2 regions of the Kitasatospora sp. NPDC090308 genome follow, and region 2 is predicted to be linked to the other one. Evidence: riboswitches for the same ligand, from Rfam matches in the RefSeq annotation. Region 2 holds a riboswitch; the other holds the start of a gene.

Evidence for each region. Region 2 has a riboswitch for thiamine pyrophosphate ahead of thiC (phosphomethylpyrimidine synthase ThiC). Riboswitches for the same ligand answer to the same signal wherever they lie in the genome.
Region 1: linked by a shared signal. The riboswitch ahead of ACIQVD_RS16590 (purine-cytosine permease family protein) and the one ahead of thiC (phosphomethylpyrimidine synthase ThiC) in region 2 are both predicted to bind thiamine pyrophosphate.

What each region holds. Positions count from the first base shown of each region.
Region 1 is NZ_JBIVXY010000006.1:143,397-146,597, reverse strand. Features, by position in the region: gene ACIQVD_RS16595 (medium chain dehydrogenase/reductase family protein) at 1-192, shown strand, start outside; gene ACIQVD_RS16590 (purine-cytosine permease family protein) at 280-1,632, opposite strand; TPP riboswitch at 1,647-1,798, opposite strand; gene ACIQVD_RS16585 (S1C family serine protease) at 2,042-3,201, shown strand, end outside.
Region 2 is NZ_JBIVXY010000006.1:392,178-395,378, reverse strand. Features, by position in the region: gene thiC (phosphomethylpyrimidine synthase ThiC) at 270-2,063, opposite strand; TPP riboswitch at 2,059-2,192, opposite strand; gene ACIQVD_RS17710 (hypothetical protein) at 2,304-2,504, shown strand; gene ACIQVD_RS17705 (SPFH domain-containing protein) at 2,690-3,201, shown strand, end outside.

The DNA.
Region 1 (3,201 bases), 250 kb from region 2:
GCCGGCCGCTCCCTGCGCCCCGCCCGCTTCCGGGCCCGGCTGCGCGCCGACCTCACCGCCGTCCTGGACGCCCTGCGGCGCGGCGACCTCACCGCGCCGCTCGCCGCCCGCCTCCCGCTCACCGCCGCCGCCGAGGCCCTGCGCCTGGCCGAGTCCGGCACCGTCACCGGCAAGGTGGTGCTGGTCCCCTGACCGCTCCCGGACGCACCACGCCGCCCCGGCCCCGGCAGATCCGGTCCGACCCCGGCAGGTCCGGCCCCGGCAGGTCCGGCCCGGGCGTCAGCCCCGCGGCTCCGCCGCCGCCCGCGGGCGCTCCAGCGCGGTCACCGCGAGGGTGGCCAGTGCCGCCACCAGGAAGGAGAACAGCGAGGCCGAGGACCACGCCGCCGGGGTGAAGTGCACCAGCTGCTGGAGGTCCTCCCACCGGCCGGTCCACCAGCCGCCGATCTTCGACGGGGCCAGGAACTGGTACACCGCGAAGCCCACCACCCACGGCAGCAGCATCACCCAGCGCGCCGGGGCGTCCTGCGCCGTGTTCCAGCCGCGCCGGCCCGCGCCCAGGAAGTAGTCCACCGCCAGCACCGCGAACAGCGGCACGAACACCGAGCCGATCAGGCCCAGGAACCCGTAGTACGAGTCGGTGAACTCCTTGATCCGCAGCGCCAGCACCGTCACCAGCACGCCGATCCCGCCGGTCAGCACCCGGCGGTCCACCCGCGGCCACAGGTTGTGGATCGACATCGCCGTCGAGTACACGTTCGCGAACGACTGGTCGGTCTCCCGCAGCACCAGCACCAGCAGGAACGCCCAGCCCGCCGCCACGCCGGTGAACGACTCGAAGATCCGGTTCGCGTCGCCGCCGGACTGCAGCAGCGCCACCACGCCCAGCACGTAGCACCAGACCTGGGCCACCGTGTAGCCGGAGAACGTCCCCCAGAACGCCTTCGCCGAGCTGCGCGCGTGCCGGGTGTAGTCCGCGGCCAGCGGCACGAAGGAGATCGACACCGCGATCACCGCGTCCGTCGCGCCCAGGAAGCCGTCCCAGTTGCCCGCGCCCGGGTCCGGGAAGCCCGTCCGGGCGAACTGCACCGTGAAGTAGACCATCGCCACGCCCACCGCGACCGCCACGTACTTGCGCAGCACCGCGATCGCGCCCAGCGGCCAGATCGTCAGCACCGTGGTCAGCACGCCCGCCAGCAGCACGAACAGCCAGCGCCAGCCCTCGGTGCCGGAGACGGTCTGCGCGCCCCAGGCGATCACCGTCAGCTCGTACACGCCCCAGCCGACGCACTGCACGATGTTCAGCACCGTCGGCACGTACGACAGCCGGGTGCCGAACAGTCCGCGCAGCACCGCCATCGCCGGGGCACCCGTTCGGGCGCCCACCAGGGCGGCCACCGCCAGCATCGCGGTGCCGATCGCGGTGCCCGCGAGGATCGCCGTCACCGCGGCGGTGAACCCCAGCTCGTGGCCCGGCTCGCCGAGCACGGTCGCGGCGCTGGTGAAGCCGATCAGGCTGACCCCGAGGTTGGCCCACAGCGCGAACAGCGCCCGGAAGTCCAGGGTGCGCGGCGGGGCGGTGTCGAGGGTGAGCGGGGCCTCGGACCGCGCCTCGGCGGCACGGTCGGACATCTGGGCAGACGGAACAGCCGTCATGGCCGATACTCCCTACGCCGGCATTACCCGGACAGGTTCCGGCGGTCAGCGCCCCCTCGCCCGTGGTGGCGTCACCGCCATGCCCTACGGTCGAACCGGCGCACTCTCAGCCTGGCTGGTCCAAGCTCCCGCGACGTTCTTCGGTTTACAGGAGCGACAGGCTAGCCTCCGGGCGGGGGAACGCCAAGACCGGGGGGACGGGCGTCCGCACCGCGGGACCATTGATGTGCATGTCAGAGCCGCCTAAGGCTTCTCATCATTTCTTCAGGGGCCCGCTTACGGTGTCCGAATCCGGTATAGGAAAAACTGTGCACCGAGGTTGCGAGCCGTGCCCCCAGCGCCGCGGTTCGCGACCGAAGGTTCTGTTCAGCGATGGAGGTCGTCCGTGAGCACCGAGCACGCGAGTGGTACCACCCCGCCGGAGAAGGCCGCCGAGCCCGCCGGCACCGAGGCGGTGGCCGCCGGCTCCGGTACGCCCGCCCCCGCACCCGCCCCCGCCTACCTGGACGCCCCGCCGCCGGTGCTGCCCCAGGCCCCGGGCCAGGCCCCGGCTCCCGCCCCGGTCGAGCAGACCATCCAGCTCGGCAAGGTGCCCGACGCGCCGCAGGCCGCCGCCCCGGCCGTCCCGGCCGCGCCCGCCGTCCCGGTGGACGCGCCGCCGCCGTTCCAGAACCCGTACGGGACGGTCGCCGAGCCGGTCAGCCCGTACGGCCGGCCGGACGAGGCGCAGACCGCGGTCAACCCGGCCGTCGCCCCCGTGCCGCTGCTCCAGGAGGCGCCGGGTGCCCCGGGCGCTCCGGGTGGCCCGGGTGCGCCCGGCGACCCCGGTGCGCCGCAGCACTCGCAGCACCCGTTCGGCGCCGGCCACCCGGTCGGCGGCTGGGGGCACCCGTCCGGCGGCGACACCGCGGGCGGCGCGGGCGGGCCCGGCGCGCCGTGGGGGGCGCCGCAGCCCGGCGCCGGCGGCCCCGGCAAGCGCAAGCGCGGCTCGCTGATCGCCCTGGTCGCGGCCGTCGCCCTGGTGGCGGGCCTGGCGGGCGGTGCGATCGGCGCGTCCGTCGCCGACAACGGCAAGAACGGCGGCGGCTCCAGCGCCAGCCGCAACAGCACCACCGTGGCGGTCGGCAACACCCACCAGAACCTCGACCGGGCCCCCGACTCGGTCGCCGGGATCGCCGCGAAGGCGCTGCCGTCCACCGTCACCATCAAGGCCGAGGGCTCCAGCGAGTCCGGCACCGGCACCGGTTTCGTCTTCGACACCGAGGGCCACATCCTGACCAACAACCACGTGGTCGCCCCCGCCGCCAACGGCGGCAAGCTCACCGTCAAGTTCTCCGACGGCTCCTCGTACAGCGCCTCGGTGGTCGGCCGCGCCGAGGGCTACGACGTCGCGGTGGTCCGGCTCGACAACCCGCCGACCGACAAGCTCACCCCGCTGCCGCTCGGCGACTCCGACAAGGTCGCCATCGGCGACGCCACCATCGCCATCGGCGCCCCCTACGGCCTGGAGGGCACCGTCACCACCGGCATCATCTCGGCCAAGGA
Region 2 (3,201 bases):
CGTCCTGCACTCCCCGGTCGGCGAGGCATCGCGTAGCGAAGGCGGCATCCAGTACGGCCACCAACCGGTCGAACCGGGCCCGTGCCTCGACGTGGTCATGGTCGGGTGGGAACTCAAGCGACTCCGGGTCGTCGAACCTGTGAAGCAGCGCGATCAGCTGACTATCAGCGTTCGGCACCCGACCATGATGGTGCATTTGCCGACACGCAGAGCGCCGCGCCGGGAAACCCCCTCCTGTCTCCCGGTGCGGCGCCGTTCCGAGGTGACCGTCAGTCGGCCAGCGGGAGGTAGACCCGGTTACCGTTGGCCGCGAACTCTTCCGACTTGGCCTTCATGCCCGCCTCGGCCTCATCGTCGCTGGTCACGGCCATGTCGTCGCCGTAGGTGTCCATGATGCTTTTGCTGATCTTCATGGAGCAGAACTTGGGACCGCACATGGAGCAGAAGTGCGCGGTCTTGGCGGGTTCGGCGGGGAGGGTCTCGTCGTGGAAGGCGCGGGCGGTCTCCGGGTCGAGGGCCAGGTTGAACTGGTCCTCCCAGCGGAACTCGAAACGGGCGTCGGAGAGGGCGTCGTCCCAGAGCTGGGCGCCGGGGTGGCCCTTGGCGAGGTCGGCGGCGTGGGCGGCGATCTTGTAGGTGATGACGCCGGTCTTGACGTCGTCGCGGTCGGGGAGGCCGAGGTGTTCCTTGGGGGTGACGTAGCAGAGCATCGCGGTGCCCCACCAGGCGATCATCGCGGCGCCGATGCCGGAGGTGATGTGGTCGTAGCCGGGGGCGACGTCGGTGGTCAGCGGGCCGAGGGTGTAGAACGGGGCCTCGTCGCAGATCTCCTTCTGGAGGTCCATGTTCTCGCGGATCTTGTGCATCGGGACGTGCCCGGGGCCCTCGATCATCACCTGGACGTCCTTGGCCCGGGCGATCCGGCCGAGTTCGCCGAGGGTGGTGAGTTCGGCGAACTGGGCCTCGTCGTTGGCGTCGGCGATCGAGCCGGGGCGCAGGCCGTCGCCGAGCGAGAAGGTGACGTCGTAGGCGCGCAGCAGGTCGCAGAGTTCCTCGAAGTGGGTGTAGAGGAAGTTCTCCCGGTGGTGCGCGAGGCACCAGGCGGCCATGATCGAGCCGCCGCGCGAGACGATGCCGGTCTTGCGGCGGGCGGTGAGCGGGACGTACCGCAGCAGCACGCCGGCGTGCACGGTCATGTAGTCGACGCCCTGTTCGCACTGCTCCAGCACGGTGTCGCGGTAGACCTCCCAGCTGAGGTCCTCGGCCCGGCCGTCGACCTTCTCCAGCGCCTGGTAGAGCGGGACGGTGCCGATCGGGACGGGGGAGTTGCGCAGGATCCACTCGCGGGTGGTGTGGATGTTGCGGCCGGTGGAGAGGTCCATGACGGTGTCGGCGCCCCAGCGGGTGGCCCAGGTCATCTTCTCGACCTCCTCCTCGATGGAGGAGGTGACCGCCGAGTTGCCGATGTTGGCGTTGATCTTCACCAGGAAGTCGGTGCCGATGATCGCCGGTTCGACCTCGGGGTGGTTCACGTTGACCGGGATGACGGCCCGTCCGCCGGCCACCCGCTCGCGGACGTACTCCGGCTCCAGGCCCTCCCGGATCGCCACGAACTCCATCTCGGGGGTGATCAACCCGCGCTTGGCGTAAGCGAGTTGGGTGACGGCGACGCCGTCGCGGGCGCGCAGCGGGCGGCGCGGGCGGCCGGGGAAGACGGCGTCCAGGTTGCGCAGGTCGCCGCCGCGCGGGGCGGTGTGCCTGATCCCGTCGTCCTCGGGCCGGGCCTCGCGGCCCTCGTACTCCTCGACGTCGCCGCGCTGGCGGATCCAGGCGTCGCGCAGCGCGGGCAGCCCGCGCCGGACGTCGGCGGGGTGGGACGGGTCGGTGTACGGCCCGGAGGTGTCGTACAGCGGGACGGTGCGCCCGTCGGTGAGGTGGACCTCGCGGTAGGGGACCCGCAGGTCGGGGCGGCTGCCCTGGTGGTACGCCTTGCGCCAGGCCGGGGTCGGGTACCCGGTGGCGGCCGGCTGCTGGACGGACGTGTGCTCGCTCAAGGTGGTCATGCGACCTTCCACTCCCTACGCCGGCATTACCCGGTCAGGTTCCTGCGGTCGGCGCAGCAGGTGGTACGCGGGCCCGCGTACCGTCAGCGCCCTCTCAGCCCGGTGCTCCGAGCTCCCGTTCCGCGCAGGCGTTCGCCGCCCGCGTCCGCTGCTCACCGTAGGGCACCGGACGCGGAGGGTCCAGGGCGCCTCCGGTCACCGACCTGTCCGGGCCGCTCGCGGGGTGGAAGAATCGCCGGGGTGATCGGACTGGTGGGGCGGGTGACGGGACGGATCGGCGCGGGCCTGGTCGGCGAGGTGATGGTGCGCGTTCCCGAACGCCAGGGCAGCGAGGCGTTCCTGGCGTACCGGGCGGTGCCGGGCGAGTCGCTGGAGCCGGGCACCATGGTGGTCGTGGTCGATTACCAGCCACCGCGCACGGTGTACGTCGAGCCCTACTGACGGCCCCTCACCAAGGCCGGGCAAACACCGCGCAACGGTTTCGAGACAGTGGGCGCTCCCGCTGGCGCGGCCCCTTCCCCCGCGATCACGGCAGGCGGAGAATGCGGCTGCCACCGGGTTCCGCGCCCACAACTGCACCACCCAGCGCAGCCACGGACCGGTGTGCCACGAAGGGGGAGATCGCGATGCTGATCGGCATCGTCGGAGCCGTTGTCGCAGGGCTGCTGGTCCTGGTCGTGCTCTTCAAAATGATGTGGCGGGTCGCCGAGCCGAACGAGGCGCTGGTCATCTCGGGTTCCAAGCACGGCGAGGGCCTCGGCTTCCGCGTGGTCACCGGACGGGGCACCTTCGTGCTGCCCGGCGTCCAGGTGGTCCGGCGGCTGTCGCTGGACCTCAACGAGGCCGCGCTGGACGTCGAGTGCGTGACCTCGCAGGGCATTCCGGTGCACGTCAAGGGCGTGGTCATCTTCAAGGTCGGCGACGACCCGGTGTCCATCGCCAACGCCGCCCGCCGCTTCCTGGACCAGCAGAAGATGATGGGCCAGCGGGTGCACAACGTGTTCGCCGGCCACCTGCGCTCCATCGTCGGCGGCCTGACCGTCGAGGACATGATCCGGGACCGCGAGCGGCTCACCGGGGAGACCCGCTCCGCGTCGGGCATCGAGATGGAGAAGCTCGGCCTGATCATCGACTCGCT